DNA from 4 places in the Paenibacillus sp. FSL L8-0644 genome. Region 3 is predicted to be linked to each of the others. Evidence: riboswitches for the same ligand, from Rfam matches in the RefSeq annotation. Region 3 holds a riboswitch; each other region holds the start of a gene.

Region 1 (5,754 bases), 2.8 Mb from region 3:
CATATCACGAATGTATTGGTCCGTCATTTTAACTGGATCTTCTGCCTTGTCAATAATGGCGTTAATGTTGGACATCGTAAGATCTCTTAATCGTTTGAAAATAGACATGTGAAGTTCCTCCTAGAGTTGAATGCTTAAATTTTAAGCTCTGTACACATGTTTACGCAAGCTTTGCAAAGAGGGTTTCAAAAATTATCTAAAAGCCGCGCAAGTAAGGCTCTGGGATGTCGGCCTGTACTTTTAGCTCCCGCGATGCATGCAACGCCCAATAGGGATCACGCAGCATGGCGCGGCCTATTGCTACCAGATCAGCTTCTTTTTGCTGAACAACCCGACGGGCGTCCTCATAATCATCCAGTAATCCAACAGCAATTACAGGTACATTCAGCTTTTCACGGACGGTATGAGCTAAATCCACCTGATAGCCAGCACGCGCAGACGGCCCTCCGCCAGAACCAATTGGACCCTCGCCACCAGAAGAGATATGGAAAATGTCCACACCTGCATCACGATATCGTTCCCCTACACCTGTTATGTATTCCACATTATATCCATCCTCGACGTATTCTTTGGCAGATATCCGCATAAGCACAGGCATATCAGCAGGAAGAACCTCTTTAACAGCATGTATGACCTCAACACCGAACAGTGACAGATCCTGGCCATATTCATCTTCTCTCGTATTTGTTAAAGGCGAATGAAATTGATGGATCAGATAGCCGTGAGCGCCATGTATCTCAACCGTATCAAAACCGGCTTCCACCGCGCGGCGCGCGCCTTCTTTGTATGCCTGAACCAGTTCCCTGACTTCTGCTGTCTTTAAGGCATGCGGCTTTTTAAGGCGTTCGCTAAAAGGAATCGAAGAAGGACCCACAGGTTGCTCAGCATCTTCGGCCTTGCGTCCAGCGTGGCCTAGTTGAATGCCAATTTTGGCACCATACTTGTGAACTTCCTCTACAATCTTACGATATGCAGGAATATGTTCGTCACTCCAAATACCTAAATCACGATCCGTAATACGTCCATCAGGATGAACCGCTGTCATTTCCACAATAATAAGACCAGCACCTCCTACTGCTCGGCTCACATAATGGACATGATGCCAATCCGTCGGATTTCCATCCTCGGCCTCCACACTGAATTGGCACATCGGGGGCATAACAATCCGATTTTTTAAAGAAAGCCCCTTTAATTGATAAGGAGTAAACAAGTCGGTCACTTTTATCCTTCCTTCCTTCAATTCCATGTCTGTATAATTATGAATTGCAACCCCATTATACACCAGCTGTCACGGGATACCGAATCCGTTGTAAGGCTAAAACTTGCGAAAATGCTCTTGTTTTCGGTCATGTTTAAGAGAATATGTACGTTTAGCTCCATCATCTTCATTGATAATCATTTCATCGCGAACTTCTTTCCAGACGTTTATGAGCCTAACTTGGTAACCAGCATATTTTTAATAGGACAGGTACATAATAGTCGAGAGCACCACTAGGTACCACTGCACGAAAAGGGGGGATACATATGCCGTACAGGGGAGTGTTGCCATGCTTGGCACTGTTACTAGCATTTTCAAGTTTACCCGTTCACGCGGATGCGCCTCCCAAGATCGGAACGCCCCATCCCAAGGAAGCAGCTGTTGCTTCTTCTGTACATCTGAGTACAGATCGAGCTACTCCTACATTAGCAATGTTGCGTAAAAAACATGCGGACATTTTTAAAATGTGCGGCCCACACACCCGCCAAATTGCCTTAACCTTTGATGATGTGCCCGATTCTAGGTATACGCCGCAGGTTTTGGACGTATTACACGCCAACGGCATCAAAGCCACCTTTTTCATCGTCGGTCACCGTGCGGAAAAGCATCCGGGGATTATACGTCGTATTATCCGTGAAGGCCATGCTATAGGAAATCATTCCTATACTCATCCGGATTTTAGGAAGGCTACACCAGAACGCTTTCGCAACCAGATTACAAAAACAGAACGTATTTTACAAGCCAGCGCAGGTTTTCGCCCCAAGTTGATTCGTCCACCCTACGGTGAAATTACAGAGCCTCAAATAAAGTGGGCACGTCGTCATGGCTACATGATTGTCAACTGGAATGTAGACTCTCTCGACTGGAAGGGACTAAGTAAAACACAAATTCAGCGAAATGTGATTCCAGCTACAGGGCCTGGCTCTATTATTTTAATGCACGCTGGTGGAGGTCAAAGTTCCAACTTGCAAGGCACTGTCCAAGCTTTGCCGGGTCTAATTCACTCTCTAAAAGCTAAGGGCTACAAATTTGTGACAGTCCCCCGGCTACTCCACACATCGGAACGAAAATAACAGTATGTTTATGATTGAGGTACAAGCTAAAGCAACGTAAAAAGGCTGTCTTACCAGCAGAAGTATTCTGCTCGTCAAGACAGCCTTTTTACGGATAGGACCTGATAAGAGTCCGAGCTAGATATATACGGATATAGGCGTTAGGTTTACATAATATATATTATGTTTAATTAAACTGTATATACGTACAATGCTATTTATCAATAACGTACAGTTTCACATTTTGAAATCCAAAGTCGTTCACAAATGATTTGTTGCCTGGAATAAAGATATCAATCCGCTTTCCTGTAATGGCGCTGCCCTGATCGCGAGCGACAGCTACAAAAGAATGATCCGGCAAACCTGGATGGGAGTAGCCTGTAACCAGTACTTTCGTGCCCATCGGAATGACGTTAGGATCTACCGCAATTGTACCTAGTTTAAGCGGATTGCCGTAGTAGTCCACTGCGCCCCATTTACCATTCTCATCGGCTGCGGCAGAATACGCTGAAGCCTTAACGTCAACTATTTTGCTATAGTTGAATGTTTTACCCCAAGCTTCAATCGTTGGCGCCTCATTCGCTGCTGCTTTCTCCGTAAGAAGCTGCGGCTTCGATTCCGAAGCTGCCTTTACACTTTTTTCGTCAGGCACCTTAATTTGCAGACCTGCATATATATTGGTGGAGGCAATGTTTGGGTTAGCCTTTGTTAGCTCGTCTACCGATACTCCATAACGTTGAGCAAGCAAAAAGAAGGTATCGCCCTCTTTGGCAGTGTGAAGCGAGGCAGCATCCGCTATTCCAGCTGTCTGTGCCAACCCTGCAATAGCTGCGGCAAGCACCGCAATTTTCATCGTTTTACCAATATGTTTTAAATGTTTCAAAGATATGTACCTCCTCTTTTATGCCTGCGAAGTTAGCTGTCGGATTCGGACTCAGGAGAAGCCCTATGCTTGTGCAATTCACCCCTAGGCATATTCCTCATCGTCTTATGACGTATCGGAATGGCTGCCGTTGTTACGTCCCCCGCACTTCCCATAGTTTGGGCCAGCATTTCAGCGCTTGTCTAACCGCATGCTGTCCCGGTAAGTTTTGGCTTACTGCATAATATCACAATTTTGTAACCTTATCCGCATGAAAATGTTGGGAACCCTGAACATCATACTACACTCGTTACAATTTTGTCATTAAGAAATCGATATTTGTTACGAAAGTATGGGGAAATGGTGACAAAATAAGAAAAGCCCTCCGTCAACGGAGAGCTTTTTTATGATTAGACCAGCACTTTCTTACAATACTTTGGCAAGAAAATCACGAGTGCGATCATGGCTTGGAGTGCCAAATACCTGGTCTGGTGCACCCTGCTCCACAATTTGACCGTTATCCATAAAGATAATTCGATCGCCTACCTCGCGGGCAAAGCCCATTTCATGCGTTACAATTACCATTGTCATACCGCCTTCGGCGAGCTTCTTCATTACATCCAGAACCTCTCCAACCATTTCAGGGTCCAATGCAGAAGTCGGCTCATCGAACAGCATTACGTGCGGCTGCATGGCCAAAGCACGCGCAATCGCAATACGTTGCTTCTGACCACCGGATAGCTGGTTCGGATAGGTATTCTTCTTATCCTCGAGCCCCACGGTACGCAGGAGTTCTAATGCAATTTTTTCCGCTTCCTTACCTGACTGTTTTCTAACCTGCGTCGGTGCAAGCGTCAGGTTCTGCAACACTGTTTTGTGTGGGAACAGATTAAAATGCTGGAACACCATCCCCATTTTTTCCCGGGTTACATTAATATTATGACCACGAGCTGTAATCGGCTCGCCCTCAAATAAAATCTCCCCATCCGTCGGCTGTTCTAACAGATTCATACAACGCAAAAACGTACTCTTCCCCGAACCGCTGGGACCGATGATAACGACAACTTCTCCTTTGGCGATATCTATATCAATGCCTTTTAAAATCTCATTCTTGCCGAACGATTTACGCAATTGTTTAACGGTGATCACTGGCTCTCAACTTCCTTTCCCATAAACCAAGCAGCTTAGACAAGCTGAATGTCATTACAAAATAAATAGCGGCTGTGATTATGAACGGACTTAATCCTTCATAGGTAATATTCTTAATGACCTGGGCTTGATACATAATATCCACCATACCAATAGTCGAAATAATGGAGGATTCTTTAATAATTGTAATAAACTCATTACCGATAGCAGGCAAAATAGATTTAAACGCTTGCGGCAAAATGACGTGACGCATAGCTTTGCCTCGTCCCATACCCAATGAGCGTGCAGCCTCCATCTGTCCACGGTCTACTGCCTGGATACCTGCACGGAAAATTTCAGCCAGATATGCCGAGCTATTCAGAGACAATGTGATTATACCGGACTGGAGTGGAGTAAAATTGACACCCAGCGTCAAAGCAATCCCGTAGTGAATGATCATGAGCTGCACCAGCATAGGTGTGCCACGCAGGATCTCCACATATGTGGTACCTAACCACTCAATGATGCGTATACCACTCATCCGCAACAAGGATACGATCAGACCAATGATAAATCCAAACAGTACTCCGAGTGCAGACAGCAACAGAGTGTAACCAATACCCGTAGCGTAAAGACTGCGGTATTTCCAAAAAATATCTACGATGTTATTAGAAGAAACCTGTCGATCTGCCGAGAGTGCACTCGCTTCTGTAGAAAACTTTTCAATCGACCCGTCCGCTTTCAGGCGAGCCAACGTTTTATTTACAGAGGCAAGCAATTCTGCGTTCCCCTTACGTATACCTACAGCAGTTTCTGCTCCGGCATCCTCAGGTATCGCTTTGGCAAGTGTTACGGTCCCATCTAACGTGTACCCTTTAGCAACCGTATCTTCGATCACAACAGCGTTGATACGCTGGGTCCGCAGCTGGAGTACCAGATCGGATATTTTGTCCAGTGAGGTTACAGAGGCATTGGGTACTTTTTGAGCAATTTCTTCCTGAATACTCCCCTTTTGCGCGCCAATCTTCTCGCCTTTCAAAGCAGCCATCGTAGGATATTTGTCTTTATCCTCTGGGCGTACCATAATGACTTGCTTGGAGCGATAATATACATCTGAAAAATCAATGCTTTTTCTACGCTCATCCGTCGGTGTCATACCGGACAGTACCAAGTCTACGCGACCACTTTGCAGAGCAGGTAGCAAAGAGTCAAAACTCATGTCCTCAGGGACCATCTCCGCACCCAAATCTTTGGCGATTTCCTTCGCGATTTCCACATCGAAGCCAACAATAGTATCCTTACCGTTAATAACTTTATGAAACTCATACGGCGGAAAGTCGGCACTCATGCCCACTACAAGTTTTTTCTGTGGCTTTGCTTCCGTTCCGTATGCATTGAGCATGGGAAGACCCGTCAACAGCAAGATAACCGCCGTCAAAACCAGGGCGGTAAAA
Region 2 (5,754 bases), 4.2 Mb from region 3:
TCACCGCCGACCAAGGAGAAGTAGAGCGCTACAGCCATGAAGAAGGTAACACCAATCTGGAACACCATAAGAAATATAAGCATGCCCTTACCGCCTGCTTCTGCTTGCAATAAAGGCAGCATGTTCATTGTCCCGGCTATACTAGCAATAAAGTATATGACGGACAGTACAATGCCGCGTACAAATGAAGTATGTCGTCGGGTGAGTGAGGCATACACAATGGCAAGTACACCGAGCACAAAGCTAAATAGGGCATAACCCGCATAGGTCATCCAATTCGCCCAAAATGTTTGCTTTTCGATATAATCGGTATAGGATGACGGGGCCGAAAAGCTTTGAGTGAAGGAGCGAACATCACCGTCTTCAAAAGTAAAAGCCAGTGTAAGTACCGAGGCGCCAATTTTTTTATCGTCTACGGTATACTTTAATCCGCCTTCTTGTTCAGTGGTCGCGAGCTTTAAATCCGCCGGCTTAAAGCCAAAGCGCTTCACCCATACAGCGGCCGCCTGCTCCTTGGCTTCAAGCGTCATGCCGTCCTCAGCCACACGTACAAGCCTGTTACGTGCTTGTTCATCCGTAGAAATATCAGCCTGCGTGTAATTGGTGCTGGAGGTGATCCGTTTAAAACTAACGACCTTCCCAGTGGATAAATCTACATGAATTTGCAGCTTGCTCTTCGCTGAGGATTCAGGCAGATCGACCCGAAAGGTTTCGTAAGGGTAATTTTTCTTCCATGTACGGTCGTACTGTTGAAGCAGTTTTTCTCTAGATAAATAACCGTACAAATCTGTTTCGGCCTGATAGGTCACCAGAGGCTTCTCTGGCTGTGATTCAGTATATCCCAGCTCGGAGCGGGCGAAGTCCAATGCGTGTATAACCGCTTCTTGTTTGCTGATGACCTTTGCATTCATTACTGATTCTGGACTTGGATTGCTAAGCGAGGGAATAAGCAATTGAAAGATAAAAAAGCAAATCAGGCCAATCCCGCCCAGCAAGCCTAATTTTTTGAAGTTGGCCGTGAGCACGACCGGTTTCCCGATAGGATTCATGAGTTTCCTCCTTAATCTGTAAATAAGAACATCCATTAAAGATATCATACTGCACAGGTTCCCGCCAACAGACCAGCGATATTCATGAAAATAGAGTGAAAGCACTTTAAAGTTCCAATAAAATAAGATAAGCTGCGATTAAACGATGCCCATTCGCAAAATAAAGCCAATTTCACGTTTTTTCGACGAAATCGGTTTTGTGATCTGGATATAGAAGGATTATAATCTTGAGGCAATGCCTATAAAATACATAGGTAATGATATACAGTTGAGCCGAATTTCTATGGGAAAACGGGGGAACCATGTTACTGGGGTGAATTTTACAGCCGATCACTGGTGGATCGAAAGTGTAAATAGGGCATACTGTGCTGCCCGAATCCGTCAGCTAACCTCGTAGGCTATGAGCAGGAACCAAGTCAGGCACTCGGTTTTCCGGTGTCTTTTTTTGTGCGTATAAAAGTGTTTGGATTGGTTAGATAGACCGCTGCGGGTGCAGATTATTCTTCCGATTGCTGTTATCCCCGGATTTTTTGATTGTATACCCCCTTTAATGGTTAAAATCCGGAGATAAAGGCAAACGCTTCGCTTCTTCAGAACAATTCTGCCCCCTTCGCTACTGCCCGCCAATAGCACAGGGGGCCGAGTAGTGCTTGACATGCATTCTTCCTGTATTCAGGGAATGCTAATTATAGTTAACTAAGGTTTGGAAAAATCAAAAAATTCAGGGGCAACGACGATCGGAAGATCAAATGGAACGCGTAGCGAGCTTACACCGTATTAAATCACTGTTTTTATAGTTTTAAGGATTAGGAGAGAAGTGATGAATAGATGAATCCCAATGCAAGCTGGCTCCGGCTTTCTCCACCGCAGATATTCGTTGCGGGCTTTGCCATTATCATTCTAATAGGTAGTTTATTGTTAATGCTGCCGATCTCCAATACAACAGGAAAGCCACTTGCGTTTATAGACGCTTTGTTTACTGCCGCTTCCGCGACCTGTGTTACAGGGCTTGTCGTAAAGGATACGGGGACCTTTTTTACAACCTTTGGTCAAGTTGTTATCGTGGCGCTCATTCAGATCGGCGGCCTAGGCTTTATGACCATGGCTACCTTGATTGCACTGGTGTTCAAGCGTCGGATTTCCCTGCGGGAGCGTCTCATTTTGCAGGAAGCGATGAATCAGACTTCTGTAGAGGGAATTGTCGGGTTAATCCGTAAGGTATTACTGTACTCACTGGTTATTGAAGGCGTATGCGCTACGATATTCTCGGTTCGCTGGTCCTTTGATATGCCCGTAGGCAGGGCGATTTATTTTGGAATCTGGCATGCCATCTCCATGTTTAACAATGCTGGTTTTGATTTATTCGGTGAATTTCGCAGCTTGACAGGTTATGTATATGATCCGATTGTTAATTTTACAGCCATGTTTTTGATTATTTCAGGCGGCATTGGTTTTGTAGTGATGTCAGACCTGGCAGAATATCGCAAGCGCAAGAGACTGTCCTTGCATACCAAGGTGGTACTCAGCATGACGGGCGCTATGATTGTAGTCGGCACGCTCGTGATTTTTGTATTTGAGTTTACGAATCCGAAGACTCTCGGCTCGCTTGATTGGGGTGGTAAGCTATTGGGATCTTTATTCCAGTCCGTTACTCCCCGTACCGCAGGTGCCAATACCTTGGACATTGCAGGCTTGCGGCAGGCTACGCAGTTTTTTATCATCATACTCATGTTTATCGGGGCTTCTCCTGGCTCTACTGGAGGCGGGATTAAGACCACAACATTCGCCCTGCTCATTGGAGCGGTGATTTCGATGCTGCGGGGGCGGGAAGATATTGTACTGTTCAAGTACCGACTTGCGCAGGGACGAATTTACAAGGCTTTGACCATTACACTGCTGGGGTTGCTGTTCGTGATCGGGGTGACGATGATTTTGTCGGCAACCGAAGATCATCATTTTCTGATGATCTTGTTCGAGACGGTATCTGCGTTTGGTACGGTGGGGCTGTCGATGGGGCTTACACCTGATTTGACAGTCATAGGCAAGCTGGTGATTACCCTGACGATGTTTGCAGGTAGACTGGGGCCACTCACGCTAGCTTATGCACTGGGGCCGAAAAAGGGTAAAGAATTATATCGTCATCCGGAAGGTAAAATGATTATAGGATAAGGGAGTTTTCGAGTAGATATGAAGACGCAGCAGTTTGTAGTTATTGGCTTGGGGCGGTTTGGCTCAAGCCTGGCTTTGCAATTGGTGGATATGGGGTGCGAGGTGCTAGGCATTGACCGGAATGAGGATGTTGTGGACAGTATGAGTGAGATGTTGACACATACTGTCGTGGCGGACGCTACCGATGAAGACTCGTTGCGATCACTGGGCATCCGTAATTTCGATTGTGGCATTGTTGCTATTGGTGATGACATTCAGGTAAGCATCCTCACCGCCATTTTGCTGAAGGAGCTGGGTGTGAAAAAAGTCGTAGCCAAAGCCATATCTGTGCTGCACGGGCGTGCGTTAGAAAAGCTCGGTGTGGACCGGATTATTTATCCAGAACGGGATATGGGTATCCGGGTGGCTCACCAGCTAGTCACGCCTAATTTGCTCGATTATTTGGAGTTGTCTAAGGAATATAGTATTGTGGAACTCAATGTACCTGCATGTCTGAATGGCAAAACGCTAGCAGAGCTAAATGCCCGTACCCGCTTTGGTTGTAGCGTCGTGGCGCTTCATACGGCGAATGGTATCCTGATCGCACCGACGGCTATGGATCGATTAAAAGCCGACGATATTATGGTCATCATCGGCTCGAATGATAATATCGGCCGCTTTGAGGATGAGGTTGTTAATGTTAATGAAGAGGGCTAAACCCTTTACACCATACGGTAGCCTGCAAACGACGCACGTGTCTCGCTAATCCAGCGTCGTGCTGTCGGACCGAGATCGGTCGTCTCCGAGTAAATGAGGGAGGTCGTTCGGCGTGTCTCCTTCAAATCGGGCAAGTACAGTGCAGTGAGTCCATTATCCCGTAATAGTTCGCTGCGCAAATAGGATTTGGGTAGCAAGGCAGAAGCCTTACAGGTTGGAAGCAGGCGTACAATTGCCTCGAAGGAGTCGATTTCCATGCGGATATCCGGCATGATGCCGCTGCGCTGGAACAAGTCATCCGTCAGACTGCGATACCAGGTTCCTTTGGAGAAAATAATCATCGGCAGTCCTTGCAGATCTTTCATCGAGGCCGTTCCTGTCTTGACGGTTAATTCATGTCCAATGGAAACAACGAGCTCCAAATGATCATCAAATAGCGGAATGCAACGCAGTCCGACTTCATGAATGGCAGATCCGACAATACCGGCGTCTGCTTTTTTGTCACGTACAAAGGCGACGATTTCATGGGTTTTACCGGTGAGCAGCTTCAGCTCGGTTTGAGGATGCTTGCTCATAAAAGCTTCGACAAGGGTAGGCAGCGTTGTCTGGAGTGTCGTGAGACTTGCGCCGAGTGTAAGCATACTCTGGGCTTCATTTTTGTGCTGGGAGAGCTTTTGTAAGAAGCGAAGCTGTCGTTGCCGTTGCTCTAGTGCGAATGTATAAACAAATCGGCCAGTGGACGTAATTTCGAGCCGTTTGCCCCGACGATCAAAGAGATTCACACCCAGCTCTTCCTCCAGCTTGGCAATTTTGCGGGACAGGGCGGGTTGGGACAGATTCAGCAGTTTGGAGGCTTTATTCAGGCTGGACTGCTCGACAATGACGGCAAAAGCGTTCAAATCCTCAAACAAATCATCCACTTCCTCTCTATATGCAAAAAAGACATAATAATTAATACGTATATTGCAATTCCATTATAAGCCGAAAAGGAGTAACATGAAAGCGACACAAGATGTTCACACTTTTGTTTTTCCTAATAAGGGACACCTTGTTGGACATTTCCTGTCGGGAACTGTCATTTTATATGTTATATTACTATTGAAAACGCTATTATTGGGAGAAGGGAGCATGACCTAGATGAGAGGATTTTATTCCAGAAAGCTGCATTCGCTTCTTGGCGTCATTCCGTTGGCTCTATTTTTTGTTGAGCATTTGGTGACGAACTTCACAGCGGTGGAGGGCGGCAAGGAAGGATTTAATCGCAGCGTGGCCTTCCTGAATGGTTTGCCGCTGGTTATTGTGCTAGAAACTTTATTCATCTACTTGCCATTACTGTTCCACGGAATTTATGGCTTGTATATCGCTTATCAGGCTGACCCGAATGTAAAAAGGTTCGGCTATTCACGTAACTGGCGCTTTCTGTTCCAGCGTATTTCCGGCGTCATTACGTTTGTATTTATTATCTGGCACGTATACGACACACGCTTTCAGGTCGCTCTGGGTAATGTAACCCATGAGGAGCTAGGCGGCGTCATGCATGGCATCGTGACAAACCCGGTTTATTTTATTTTGTATTTAATCAGTGTCGTTTCGGCATCCTTTCACTTTGCTAACGGACTGTGGGCATTTATGGTCAGTTGGGGGATTACTGTGGGACCACGTGCGCAAAAAGTATCTTCTTATATCTGTATGACCCTATTCGTGGTGGTGTCTATCGGCTTCATCGCTTCCCTGCTTGCATTCCGCAGCGCGGAATTTCAGGAAACAGCAACTGCCTTGGTGCAATGCAGTACTTTTAAACAACTACTGTAAATGAGTCATATCCATTATACATTGTGTT
Region 3 (5,754 bases):
TATCTGTTACAATAATTTTCATGTAACTTGGAGGTGCTCTAACAAATTGCGGATTTAAGTGTTTTATCTCTTAAAAACAGATTTTTTATAGTATACTTTTCCAGCAATTTCTTTGATGATCATGTTTGGCATGTTCATTCAGCATTGCTTACCTACATGAAAAAGAAGTAGACCGCCCCCAACCAAGGTATCGGTCTACTTCTGAACCTTACTGCCGACTGCTCTTTAAGCAGTTGTGTACACTGGAATCGTGTTAACGCTTGGCCTACCCTTCCAGCGCCTGCTTCAATTCCTCAGGCGAAGCGTCCCACCATTCCTCGTTATGCGAAATGAGCAGGCTTTTGAGCGCTGCCTTATCTTCGCTGCCGAGATCCTCCAGCATGAAACGACGCTTGAGCGCGTAATCCATACGGTTGACGTGATCGGCGAGGATTTTCCAGCCGCGTTTGGCCTCGTCGTCAATCAGCATCTCGCAGGCGGTGGCGCCGCCGTACATACGTCCTTCGGCTGTACGGTCCACAGCTACCCATACGAGCCATACCTGGCGTCCGTTCGGTACGTCCTCTTTATTCGTAGAGAACTTGATACCACGTTCTACTTTACTTTTGGCATGCATGGCACCGATATCAATTTTCGCCTCTCCTCGGTCAATGATGACCGGTGACATGCTGTTCAGGTCAATTGAGCCTGCGCCGAAACCCTTATGTTTACTCTTGCCACTGACAATGTTCAGTGCAATCTGTTTTTTGCCGTCCGGCTGATTTTCACTCATGCGTCACTAGACCTCCATTTTCCGTCTTCACACTCATTCTACACTATAAATATTTTAACTAATAATCTCCTGAAAGCAAACATATACATGCTGTAGATGCTTGTCAACGGGAGGTATCCATTGTATGACCCCAGCACGCACTAAAATCGTTTTATTGTCTACACTAGCCCTCGGTCTCCTCGCAGGGACGTTATGGTTTGCCTGGCAGCCCCAATCGCAATCCGACCCGCAGTCCATAGGCCAACCACTATACGGCTCCCTGTCTGAGTCTGCGCTTGCCCCAAATGTGGGCAAGCCTCTAGGGGCAAACATCCTGCCTGACCTGCCCAAGAACCCTCCACAACCCGCTACAGAAATCCTCAGCAAACGGGTGGTAGAGTACCACATTGATGTATCTCTGGAAAAGGGACAGGTTTTGCGAGGCACTGAGACACTGACCTGGAAACATCCGGGCAAGAAAACCGTGAATGATCTGTATCTTCATCTATACCCGAACGCCTTCTCTTCCATGGAAACCACCTTTATGAAGGAATCCGGTGGAAAGCTGCGCGGAGACACCATGCCCAAAGACGGCTTTGGCTCTATGACGCTGACTGAACTAAAAACAGAAGACGGTTTATCCCTCATGCATCGCATCCAATATGTGCAGCCAGATGACGGTAACGCAGGCGACCGTTCGCTCATGAAGGTGCGTCTACCCAAGCCAGTACGAGGTGGAGAAGAAATCACATTATATATGAAGTTTGAGGTAAAACTGCCTGCCATCTTTGCTCGTATGGGTGGGACAGATGATTTTGTAATGGCAGGACAGTGGTTCCCGAAGCTCAGTGTCTACGAGACTGCAGGGCAGCGTGGACGCGCCGAGGAGGGCTGGAACCTCCACCAGTATCATGGTAACTCCGAGTTTTATGCCGATTTTGGAATTTACAGCGTACGGATTCGGGTGCCTGAAACTCATATCGTAGCAGCGACCGGATTTCCCACCCGTGGTGCCGTCCGACAGAACGGACAAAAAATATATCAATTTTATGCCGATGATGTACACGATTTTGCCTGGTCCGCTTCACCCAACTTTGTAGCCGTAGAAGAACCCTTTTCTTCTGCTGAAGTCCCTGGTGTCAAAATCAAGCTCTACCTTGACCCATCGCACAAGGAGCTCAAAGGACGCTATATGAGCGCAGCGAAGGCCGCTCTTTTGTACTACAGCAAATGGTACGGGCCTTATCCATATTCCACCCTGTCCATCGTGGTTCCACCTAAATCAGGCAATGGAGCTGGCGGCATGGAGTATCCGACACTCATCACGGCCGCTGCTGCGGGTAATCTCAATCCTGGCTATAGTCTGGAACGGACATTAGTTCATGAGATTGGACATCAATATTTCTATGGAATGGTAGCCAATAATGAATTTGAGGAGCCGTGGCTGGATGAAGGCTTCACCTCCTATGCAGAGGAGCGACTTATGGAGCAAGAATATGGGCTTACCCCCAACTTGCCATTACAATCGGGACAGGTATCCTCCCCACAGCCGCTAAACCGTGAGTCATGGAAGTACGGCTCGGCTGCTGAGTACGCGCAAAATGCCTACTCTCGAGGTAAGCTGGTACTACGGGGCATTGAACGTCAGGTGGGTATGAAAAAAATGGATCGCATTATGCGGACCTACGTCCAGACGTACCGATTTAAGCATCCGTCCTCACAGGATTTTCAACGTATCGTGGAGAGAGTCACCGGACGCTCATGGAGCCACTATTTTGAACAGTATGTATATGACGGCCAGATGGCGGACTTTTCAGTGGATCACATCACAAACCACAAGCAGGAGAATGGATATGAAGCAGTCGTGACGGTCAGCAAAAAAGGGGCGGATTATCCCAAGATCCCTGTCCAATTTACCTTCAAGGATGGAACCACGAAATTCAAGGCTTGGGACGGTGCGGGCAAAAGCACAACTTTTCGGATCAAAAGTACTTCTCCCGTTTCCTATGTAACCCTTGATCCCCTATATACCATTGCACTGGAGAACAAGCATATTAACAATACCCTAAAAGCCGAATTGGACGAAAAGCAACAAACCCGTTGGAGTATAAGTGTAACCAAGCTGTTGGAGACACTGCTTGGAAGTCTGTCATGGTGAGGTGTCTATAGATGCGGACTGTTATAAAAGAGGGCTGGGCGCTGGTGCGCATACGATTTTATATCGTTATCATTTTGTTTCTGTATCGATTACTGTGGGGGGTGTTTCTCTATCGGCTGGTACAATCTGCCGTTATCCCGCTACTGCTCCGTTATCCTGATCAGGGTCAAAACGAGCTGGGACAGACCTTGTTTTGGATGGAGAGCCAGATTGCTCTGATGGACAGCCGGGAAGTACATGTGTATTTGTGGATACTACTAGGGGCGACTGTACTACGCATACTGATCACTCCCTTCATTAGAGCCGGAATATATCAAAGCCTGCATACCGATGCGACTGAGCCGCAAAGCCTGTCCTTTTTCAAAGGTATGAAACGCCATGGCATGTCGTCGCTGTTGTATTACATCATCGAGTTGGGACTGCTGCTGATTCCCGCCTTTTGGGTAGTACCGAGACTCTACCCTATTGTAGCAGGTACGCTTCAATCTCCCTCTTACCTGCTGCACTTGTTGCCCTATGCCATGGGATGGATGGCATACGGATGGTTCATTCGGCAGTGCATCCTGTATATGCAACTAGGCACTGTCGGTGGTCACGCCATACTATCGTCCCTGCTCGCCTTCTTTCGCCAGCTTCTCCCAGCTGTCGGTATATCCCTTTTGCTCGGTGCTTGTGTGCTGCTGGTCTTCGGTCTATTTGGCACCGTGGCGATGATTTGGACTGGCATGCTCGCGCTCATTCTCCAACAATCGTATCATTTTGTTACTAGTCTGGTCAGGCTATGGCATATCAGTTCGCAGTACAGACTATGGCATACCGATATCTCCAGTAGAAGCTAAGCCCTTCCTTTATGTTAATCACTTCATTTCCGTCTGTCGAAAAAACTTTATGCATAACCGCGCAAACGGCACATAACTGAATACTGTTAACAAGATCTGTTCCTGGGACATTAGGAGCAGATTTTTTTTGTAACTTTTTGCAATGAAACATTTGCCAAAGCCAGCCGACTTTGTTACAATAATCGCAGTGAACTGATAGTAACAACTTTGTAATCTTTATTGTAACCTTTATCTCAAAAATATCGTTATTGTGAATACTGCTCTCCAAGGTGCACATCTTAAGTAAAGCCTAATTCCTGGCACCTAGGAAGCGGGGGAACCAGTTTGGGTGAATTGATCTCGCAACAGAGTGGTCATAGGGGACCTTCTACCGAATCCTTAAGCTAACCTCGCAGGCATTGGAAGGGGTATATTTTTTTTGAAGAAGAAGCTAACGATCGCAGCTATGAGTCTTGCCATTGCCTTTACATCTTTTACATTCGGTGGCGGCAGTGCATTTGCAGACTCCAAGATGGACCAGGTCATCCAAGATGCCAAAGGAACGAACTACAGAAGCGGAGGCACTACACTCGAGGGATTCGATTGCTCCGGCTTCACAATGTATGTATTCAACAAACTGGGAATTAAACTTCCGCATCAATCTGGATCACAATTCAAAATGGGATCTTCTGTATCCCGCGATGAAATGAGGCCTGGGGACCTGGTGTTCTTCAACACCACAGGAAGAGGCATTTCCCATGTAGGTATCTTCGTAGGTGAAGGGAAATTTGCCCACTCCTCGACTTCACGTGGTGTAGTAGTTAGCTCACTGAACGAAAATTATTACGCTAACCGCTATGTCGGTGCAAAAAGAATTATGAGCACAGACGCTTACCATTCTGTAGCTTCAGATATTCCTGATGACGACAACGTAGAATAACTAACGCACAGCAAGCTAACTCTAGCCGCAATTTGATTCTGCCGGAATCGAATTGCGGCTTTTTATGTCCACAACATCAGCAATGATTATCTTTACTGACGAACTGACACCTCAAAAGGTTTCAATTTTAGCGAACATCGTCGGTTTTACCGTCACCGCTGGGGGAGCATATGAGCAGTAATTCCTTCTTATTGAATGTATACCCGTCTTGGGTATAAAATAAACACGCTTGCTATTCCCCTGCAACTTGTCTACAATCTGTTGTTAATGATTGAAGCACCTGTAAAAGGAGGATGGAACACATGCCGGCCTCAATATCCAACTATCGGATCGTACCCATGGACGAGCATCAAGCGGCTGCAATCTGTGAGTGGCGCTATGATCCACCTTATAACATATACGGTTGGCTCCCCTGGGAACAAATGAAGGCGCTTGAGGTCGAATTTGGAAGTCCCACGCTTCGCCAAGAGCAATATGTTGCCGTACTGGATGAAGAGAACAAGCTGATGGGATTTGCTCAATATTTTCCTATGATCGGTGTGACCCGGCTAGGTCTTGGCATGCATCCTGAAAGATGCGGACATGGCAAAGGCTCTGATTTTGTCCGTGCCATTGCAGAGGAAGCCCAACGACGCAACCCGAAGAATGAAATTGATCTAGAGGTGCTTACTTGGAATGGGCGCGCTATCCGGGCCTACAAGGCGGCTGGATTTGAGCTTACAGATACCTATGAACGCCAGACCCCCGACGGCAAGAAACCATTTTATTGTATGGTATATCGTCCCGAGCACCCAACCCAGATTCTATGATAAAAGCGCCTTCGGCATACAACCACGATGTTGTATAGCGAAGGCGCTTTTATCATCATACGACAGATCATTACAAGCTCAATGACTGCTACGCATTTTTTCAAAAGCTTCATTATATTGTTGGGCTTCCTTAATATCCACGGCCATAATACCGCCATCGTCCCAAGAGGTCAAACGCAGAGTCACGGTCTTGTAATCAATCGTAATAAATGGATGATGATTGAATGCTTCAGATATAGCGGCAACTTCATCCACGAATGCAATCCCTTTCATAAAAC
Region 4 (5,754 bases), 110 kb from region 3:
CAGCCGCTTTATGGACCGTAGATTGTATAAATATGTAGAGATTGAAAATATGGATACAGATACCATTGACAGTATTCGGAAAGCTTTGGAAGAGGCTGGTTTGCACCCTGAATATGATTTTGAAATTGATTTTCCGACGGATCTTCCTTATGATGTGTTTCGGCAGGGTGGCTCGACGGACAACCAGATTTTACTGCTTGGACGTCAGGGCGAGGTGAGTGAAATATCCGAAGTTTCGGAAATTGTGCGCTCCATAAGTGGTATTCACCGAGGGAAATATCATATGTATTTTCCCCAGAATAAATTGAACGCGGTAAAAGACAGGCTTCCTGCCGAAATAAGGAATTATTTTGTCAAAGAATAGACAACTATATAGAAATGTAAGTAAAAAAAGGAGATGTAAACCTTGGATTTGTTCGACACTCATACTCACTTGGATGCGCCACAATTTGACGAAGATCGTGAAGAAGTTATAGCACGTGCTGTCGAATCAGGAGTAACGCGGATGATCAATATCGGATTTAATCGTGAGACCATTCCATCCACCATGAAATTGGCCGAGACGTATGATTTTATTTATGCGGCAGTTGGATGGCACCCGCAGGATGCGATTACAATGCAAGAGGGAGATTTAGAATGGATTGCATCGTTATGCAGTCATAAGAAGGTCGTAGCCATCGGAGAGATCGGTCTGGATTATTATTGGGATACATCACCGAAGGATGTTCAGCATCGGGTGTTTCGAAATCAAATTGGTCTGGCTCGTGAGCTCAAAATGCCCATTGTTATTCATAACCGGGATGCCCATGAAGATATTGTTAAGATTTTGCGTGAGGAAAAAGCGAGTGAGATTGGCGGAGTCATGCACTCCTTTTCTGGGAGCTGGGAGACAGCCCAAATGGTGCTGGATATGGGATTTCACCTTTCCTTCGGTGGTCCTATTACGTTTAAAAATGCCAAGCAGCCAAAAGAGGTGCTGGCACAGGTGCCACTGGACCGTCTGCTCATTGAAACGGACGCGCCCTACCTGACGCCGCATCCGTTTCGCGGGAAGCGAAATGAGTCTGCGCATGTGAGACTGGTAGCAGAGGCTGCAGCCCAAATTAAGGGGATTACAGTGGAGGAATTAGTGTCAATAACGACCCAAAATGCCTTGGAACGATTTGACATTCAATAAAAAAGCGAAGAAATCGATCAAAATAAAGAGATAGACGAAGCTAATCATGAATTTGTTGCAGGAAACTCGAGAATATTACAATATTTTAACCGAATATTTTGAAAAATGTACTTGAAACCTGCTTTACAACATGCATAGAAACAGGATATCATCTTTTCAGTGAATTGTTGTTTGAATGTAAACATCAACAAGTCATTTCATGAACCAGTCTCGCTGAGTCCCTTTTACAGGGAACGGGGGAACCGATATGGCTTACAGTACGTCCGGCGTATGTGCAAGAAGGGAACGTCCCTTCCGCCAGCCGGCTCGACCTAATTTCTTTTCCCGGATGGGATTGAACAGGTGGAGGAGCCGTATTTCGATTTCTTTCTGGGTCTTCGGGGTGAATGTGAAGGCGACCGCCATGAGCGGTTGACCCAAGCTAGGGCGACTCTCTACGTCCGAACCCGACAGCTAACCCCGTAAGCGTAACAAGAGAGAAGCCATCTCGTGCATGAGTTTTCCCGCATATTCACACATGCCGGAAGCCACGAAAGAGCTCTCTAGTCTCTTTCTTTGGCTTTTTTTGTTGTGAATAAAAGAAAATCTGTCATCATACTGTGGTTAAACAGGGGAGGACAGCATGCCGCGAAGACGGGTACATGGTGCAGGACAGTCGCAGTTTGGGCTTGTCTTGTAGAAAATCTGTTATAGTCACGTCAAATCTCAACTATGTCTTACTCCAGACGGCGGGCTATGTAAGGAGGACGGAGGAAATGGGCATTTTCCAAAAAGAGGAGACCCATGAGTCACGCTCATCCAGCATGTCTTACGTATTGCGTTGGAAGCAAGAGAATGTGCGCCAGGCTGCTTTGGTTGCTATTTTTCTAATCGCGCTAACGATTATGATTTCAATTCTGATGTACACGCAATCTAAAAAACAAGTCTTTTTTGTCATTGATGGCAAGGCATCTGCGGTAGAAACCCGGGAATCCAAGCTTCAAGATTTGCTGAGCGAGCATTCCATTTCACTTCAGCCGCATGATACAATTTCTATGCCGCTAAATGGAGCAGTACAGGATGGGGACCGCGTAGTCATTAAACGTGCCAATCAAGTTAAAGTATCTTCAGGCAATGAGACGAAAAAGCTGTACACAACAGAAAATACAGTAGAAGGTGCCATTCGTACCTCGGGCTATAAATTATCGTCAACGGATAAAGTTTATCCTGCGTTGGATGCCTCTGTTTCGTCTAACATGGACATAAAAATCGTCCGTGTGAAGAAACAGCAGGTCGAACAGAAAAAACAGGTGCCTTATCAGGTCATCAAAACGGCCGATCCAAGTCTTTATAAAGGCGATAATCGGGTCATTCAAAGCGGCAAATCGGGTGTGGTAGTCCAGCACGTTCAAAAGGTATATCATGATGGAAAGTTGGTATCCAAACAGCTGGTTAACAAGGAAGTTGCACAGAACCGTGTGGATAAGGTTATTGCGGTAGGAACGAAGAAAAAGCCGGTCGTTCTTGCTGCTTCCGTCGGTCCCAATGATGCGGTTAAGACAACAACGGTTAGTTCGGGCAGTGCTGTCCGTAAAGCAGGCGTCAATTTTAAATATAGCAAAGTTTTACAAAATGTCTCCATGACGGCGTATTCCTCACAGGAGCCAGGTATCGGTACACGTACTGCATCCGGCACGCGCGTGACGGAAGGTCGTACCATCGCTGTCGATCCGAGTATAATTCCAATCGGCTGGTGGGTGTATATCGAAGGGGTGGGCTTCCGCCGTGCGGAGGATACCGGTGGCGCGATTAAAGGCCACAAAATCGATGTGTATTATGAGAGTTTGAGCCGAGCCAACCAATTTGGTCGTAAGCACGGTAAAACCGTATATGTTATCGGACCGGTAAAGCCTGAAATCAACTAAAACAGGTTGTGTATGTTGAGGGCAATGCGATAGTATTAACAACATAGTTATGCCATGCTAAGAAGAGGATATCCTCTTCTTATTTTGTTTTCAAAAGCAGGGAAAGATAAATATAGCTTGCTGTGTAGCAGTGGAGGGAAATGCAAATGATCAAGGAAGTGATCGTGGTAGAGGGCCGGGATGATACGGTGGCCATTCGCCGCGCTGTTGAAGCGGATACGATAGAAACTGGCGGCTCAGCCATTAATAAAATGACGCTGCGTAAAATTGCATTGGCGCAGGAGCGGCGGGGGGTCATCATTTTAACCGATCCCGATCATGCAGGGGAGCGCATCCGTAAGATTATCGCTTCCAAGGTACCCGGCTGCAAGCAGGCCTTTATACCCGAGGCAGAAGCGACGCGCAAAGGAGATATTGGTGTGGAGAATGCCTCACCGGAAGCAATCAGACACGCTCTCGCACGGGTTCATACGACAGTAGAAGGCGCCGATCCGCTGATTGAGTGGGCGGACCTGATTGATGCTGGACTTATCACCCACCCCAATGCTGCTGCACGCCGTATGGCCTTAGGGAATGTGCTGGGTATTGGTTATTGTAACGGAAAGCAGCTACATAAACGGCTCTCTGTATTTCAGATCAGCCGCGAGGAATTTGCCGGAGCGCTGGCACAAATTGAAAGTGAAGGATTGTGATATTCGTATGACAGGGATTCAAGATATAGCAACACCGCGGCGTACGAAGGAAATTATTCAACGGCACGGTTTTTCGTTCAAAAAGAGTTTGGGACAAAATTTCCTGATTGATCAAAATATTCTCAATAAGATTGTGAATGCTGCCGGATTGGATGAGACGAAGGGCGCACTTGAGATTGGTCCTGGGATTGGCGCTTTGACCGAGAAGCTGGCGCAATCGGCCAAGGTAGTTACCGCTGTCGAGATTGACCAGCGGCTATTGCCAATTCTCGAAGAAGTGTTGGCCCCTTATGAGCATGTGAAGGTACGTCATGGAGACGTGCTGAAGCTGGATTTACGCGAGGTGTTTGCAGCTGATTTTGCAGACGTGAGTAAAGTAAGTGTCGTGGCTAATCTGCCGTATTACGTTACTACACCGATTCTGATGAGGCTACTGGAGGACAAGCTCCCTTTGGAGAATATCGTCGTTATGATCCAAAAAGAAGTGGCTGAGCGTATGGCTGCGTCTCCTGGAACGAAGGATTACGGTAGTCTGAGCATTGCAGTACAATATTACAGCGAACCTGAATTAGTCTGTATTGTACCGAATACAGTATTTATTCCCCAGCCAAATGTGGAGTCTGCAGTCATTCGGTTGCGTGTACGGGAAGCCCCTCCGGTGGAAGTGGTGGATGAGAAGCACTTCTTTGAAGTGGTTCATGCTGCTTTTGCCCAGCGTCGTAAAACGATTTCCAATAACTTAAAAAGCCGATTTTTCACCAAAGAGAACAAGGACACGTTGGAGCCGTTGTTGCAACAAGCTGGTATTGAACCCTCCCGTCGAGGAGAAACGCTAAGTATTGAGGAATTTGCGCGTCTCAGTGCTGTTCTGGTGGAAGCAGGTATATCCTAAGCTGGAACCAAACTGTGCATTCACCCATACGATATACGAGGGGTGATACAGTGTGATGAGTTTAGGAGACTTGGTCGTTCGGAAATCGTACGGCGGAGATGTCACGTTTCGCGTTGAGGACATCCAGCGGGATAAAGCGATCATTAAGGGAATAGAATTTCGGTTGCTGGCCGATTCCCCGGTGAACGATCTGGTCAGAGTGCCTGCAGACCAGATTAGCGGTAAGACTCAGCAGGCTCACATTAAGGCTGGTGAGTCTCTTAATCTGTTGCAACGGGCACGCCAGCAGCAAGCTGCTCGTAGTCAGGCAGCTCTGGTTGGGGACTGGAGTGATCCAGTCGAGTCAACGTATTTTGAAATGCCGGGAAAGGTTCTTCATCTGGATGGAGATCCCGGCTATTTGAAAAAATGTCTCAGTTTATATGAACAGCTCCGTGTTCCTGCAGAGGGACATCACGTTCATGAATCGGCAATGGCGGATACGTTGTACCGGCTGCTTCCCCGTATCCGTCCGGATATTGTAGTGATTACCGGACATGATGGCGTGCTAAAGCAGCCACAGCCTTACGATTTGTACAGCTTGAAAAGTTATAAAAATTCGCAAAATTTTGTGGCGGCAATTCAGGTAGCAAGACAATATGAACGTCATCTGGATTCGCTGACCATTGTAGCGGGGGCGTGCCAGTCCCATTTTGAGGCGCTGCTGCGTGCGGGAGCGAACTTCGCCAGCTCACCAGGGCGTATCCTGATTCACGCGCTGGACCCCGTTTACGTGGCTGCCAAGGCGGCCTTTACTTCGATCCGAGATACGGTGAATATGGGGGACCTGTTTCACCAGACAATCAGCGGCAGTCGCGGAGTGGGTGGAATTGAAACCAGGGGAAGCTATCGCATCGGCCTGCCGAAGCTTGAAAATTTGTCAACGCTTAAAGTAACGCCTTCCGCAATCTAGGATTCAAATGTGCCAATAGGATTGACTTGAACAAAAAGCCTCTGCTTTCAGAGGCTTTTTGTCATTTTTTATATAAATTATTCCTGTTCGCAAAAAATTAAATTGACAACTCATTTTTCGTGTTGTTATAATATTTA

Evidence for each region. Region 3 has a riboswitch for cyclic di-AMP ahead of NSS94_RS00535 (C40 family peptidase). Riboswitches for the same ligand answer to the same signal wherever they lie in the genome.
Region 1: another riboswitch for cyclic di-AMP. It lies ahead of NSS94_RS12985 (3D domain-containing protein); the one in region 3 lies ahead of NSS94_RS00535 (C40 family peptidase).
Region 2: another riboswitch for cyclic di-AMP. It lies ahead of NSS94_RS19740 (TrkH family potassium uptake protein); the one in region 3 lies ahead of NSS94_RS00535 (C40 family peptidase).
Region 4: another riboswitch for cyclic di-AMP. It lies ahead of NSS94_RS00140 (3D domain-containing protein); the one in region 3 lies ahead of NSS94_RS00535 (C40 family peptidase).

The regions. Positions count from the first base shown of each region.
Region 1 is NZ_JBBOYN010000001.1:2,901,623-2,907,376, forward strand. It holds gene NSS94_RS12970 (PspA/IM30 family protein) at 1-108, opposite strand, end outside; gene NSS94_RS12975 (NADH:flavin oxidoreductase/NADH oxidase) at 197-1,219, opposite strand; gene NSS94_RS12980 (polysaccharide deacetylase family protein) at 1,525-2,331, shown strand; gene NSS94_RS12985 (3D domain-containing protein) at 2,525-3,193, opposite strand; cyclic di-AMP (ydaO/yuaA leader) riboswitch at 3,200-3,368, opposite strand; gene NSS94_RS12990 (amino acid ABC transporter ATP-binding protein) at 3,599-4,321, opposite strand; gene NSS94_RS12995 (ABC transporter substrate-binding protein/permease) at 4,308-5,754, opposite strand, start outside.
Region 2 is NZ_JBBOYN010000001.1:4,342,673-4,348,426, reverse strand. It holds gene NSS94_RS19745 (CPBP family intramembrane glutamic endopeptidase) at 1-1,049, opposite strand, end outside; cyclic di-AMP (ydaO/yuaA leader) riboswitch at 1,311-1,464, shown strand; gene NSS94_RS19740 (TrkH family potassium uptake protein) at 1,878-3,218, shown strand; gene NSS94_RS19735 (potassium channel family protein) at 3,237-3,914, shown strand; gene NSS94_RS19730 (LysR family transcriptional regulator) at 3,920-4,825, opposite strand; gene NSS94_RS19725 (succinate dehydrogenase cytochrome b558 subunit) at 5,052-5,726, shown strand.
Region 3 is NZ_JBBOYN010000001.1:134,365-140,118, reverse strand. It holds gene NSS94_RS00550 (YwhD family protein) at 266-772, opposite strand; gene NSS94_RS00545 (M1 family metallopeptidase) at 897-2,909, shown strand; gene NSS94_RS00540 (hypothetical protein) at 2,921-3,748, shown strand; cyclic di-AMP (ydaO/yuaA leader) riboswitch at 4,025-4,161, shown strand; gene NSS94_RS00535 (C40 family peptidase) at 4,167-4,667, shown strand; gene NSS94_RS00530 (GNAT family N-acetyltransferase) at 4,970-5,476, shown strand; gene NSS94_RS00525 (4a-hydroxytetrahydrobiopterin dehydratase) at 5,555-5,754, opposite strand, start outside.
Region 4 is NZ_JBBOYN010000001.1:28,548-34,301, forward strand. It holds gene NSS94_RS00130 (HD domain-containing protein) at 1-364, shown strand, start outside; gene NSS94_RS00135 (TatD family hydrolase) at 407-1,177, shown strand; cyclic di-AMP (ydaO/yuaA leader) riboswitch at 1,379-1,661, shown strand; gene NSS94_RS00140 (3D domain-containing protein) at 1,933-3,081, shown strand; gene rnmV (ribonuclease M5) at 3,228-3,773, shown strand; gene rsmA (16S rRNA (adenine(1518)-N(6)/adenine(1519)-N(6))-dimethyltransferase RsmA) at 3,781-4,665, shown strand; gene yabG (sporulation peptidase YabG) at 4,721-5,617, shown strand.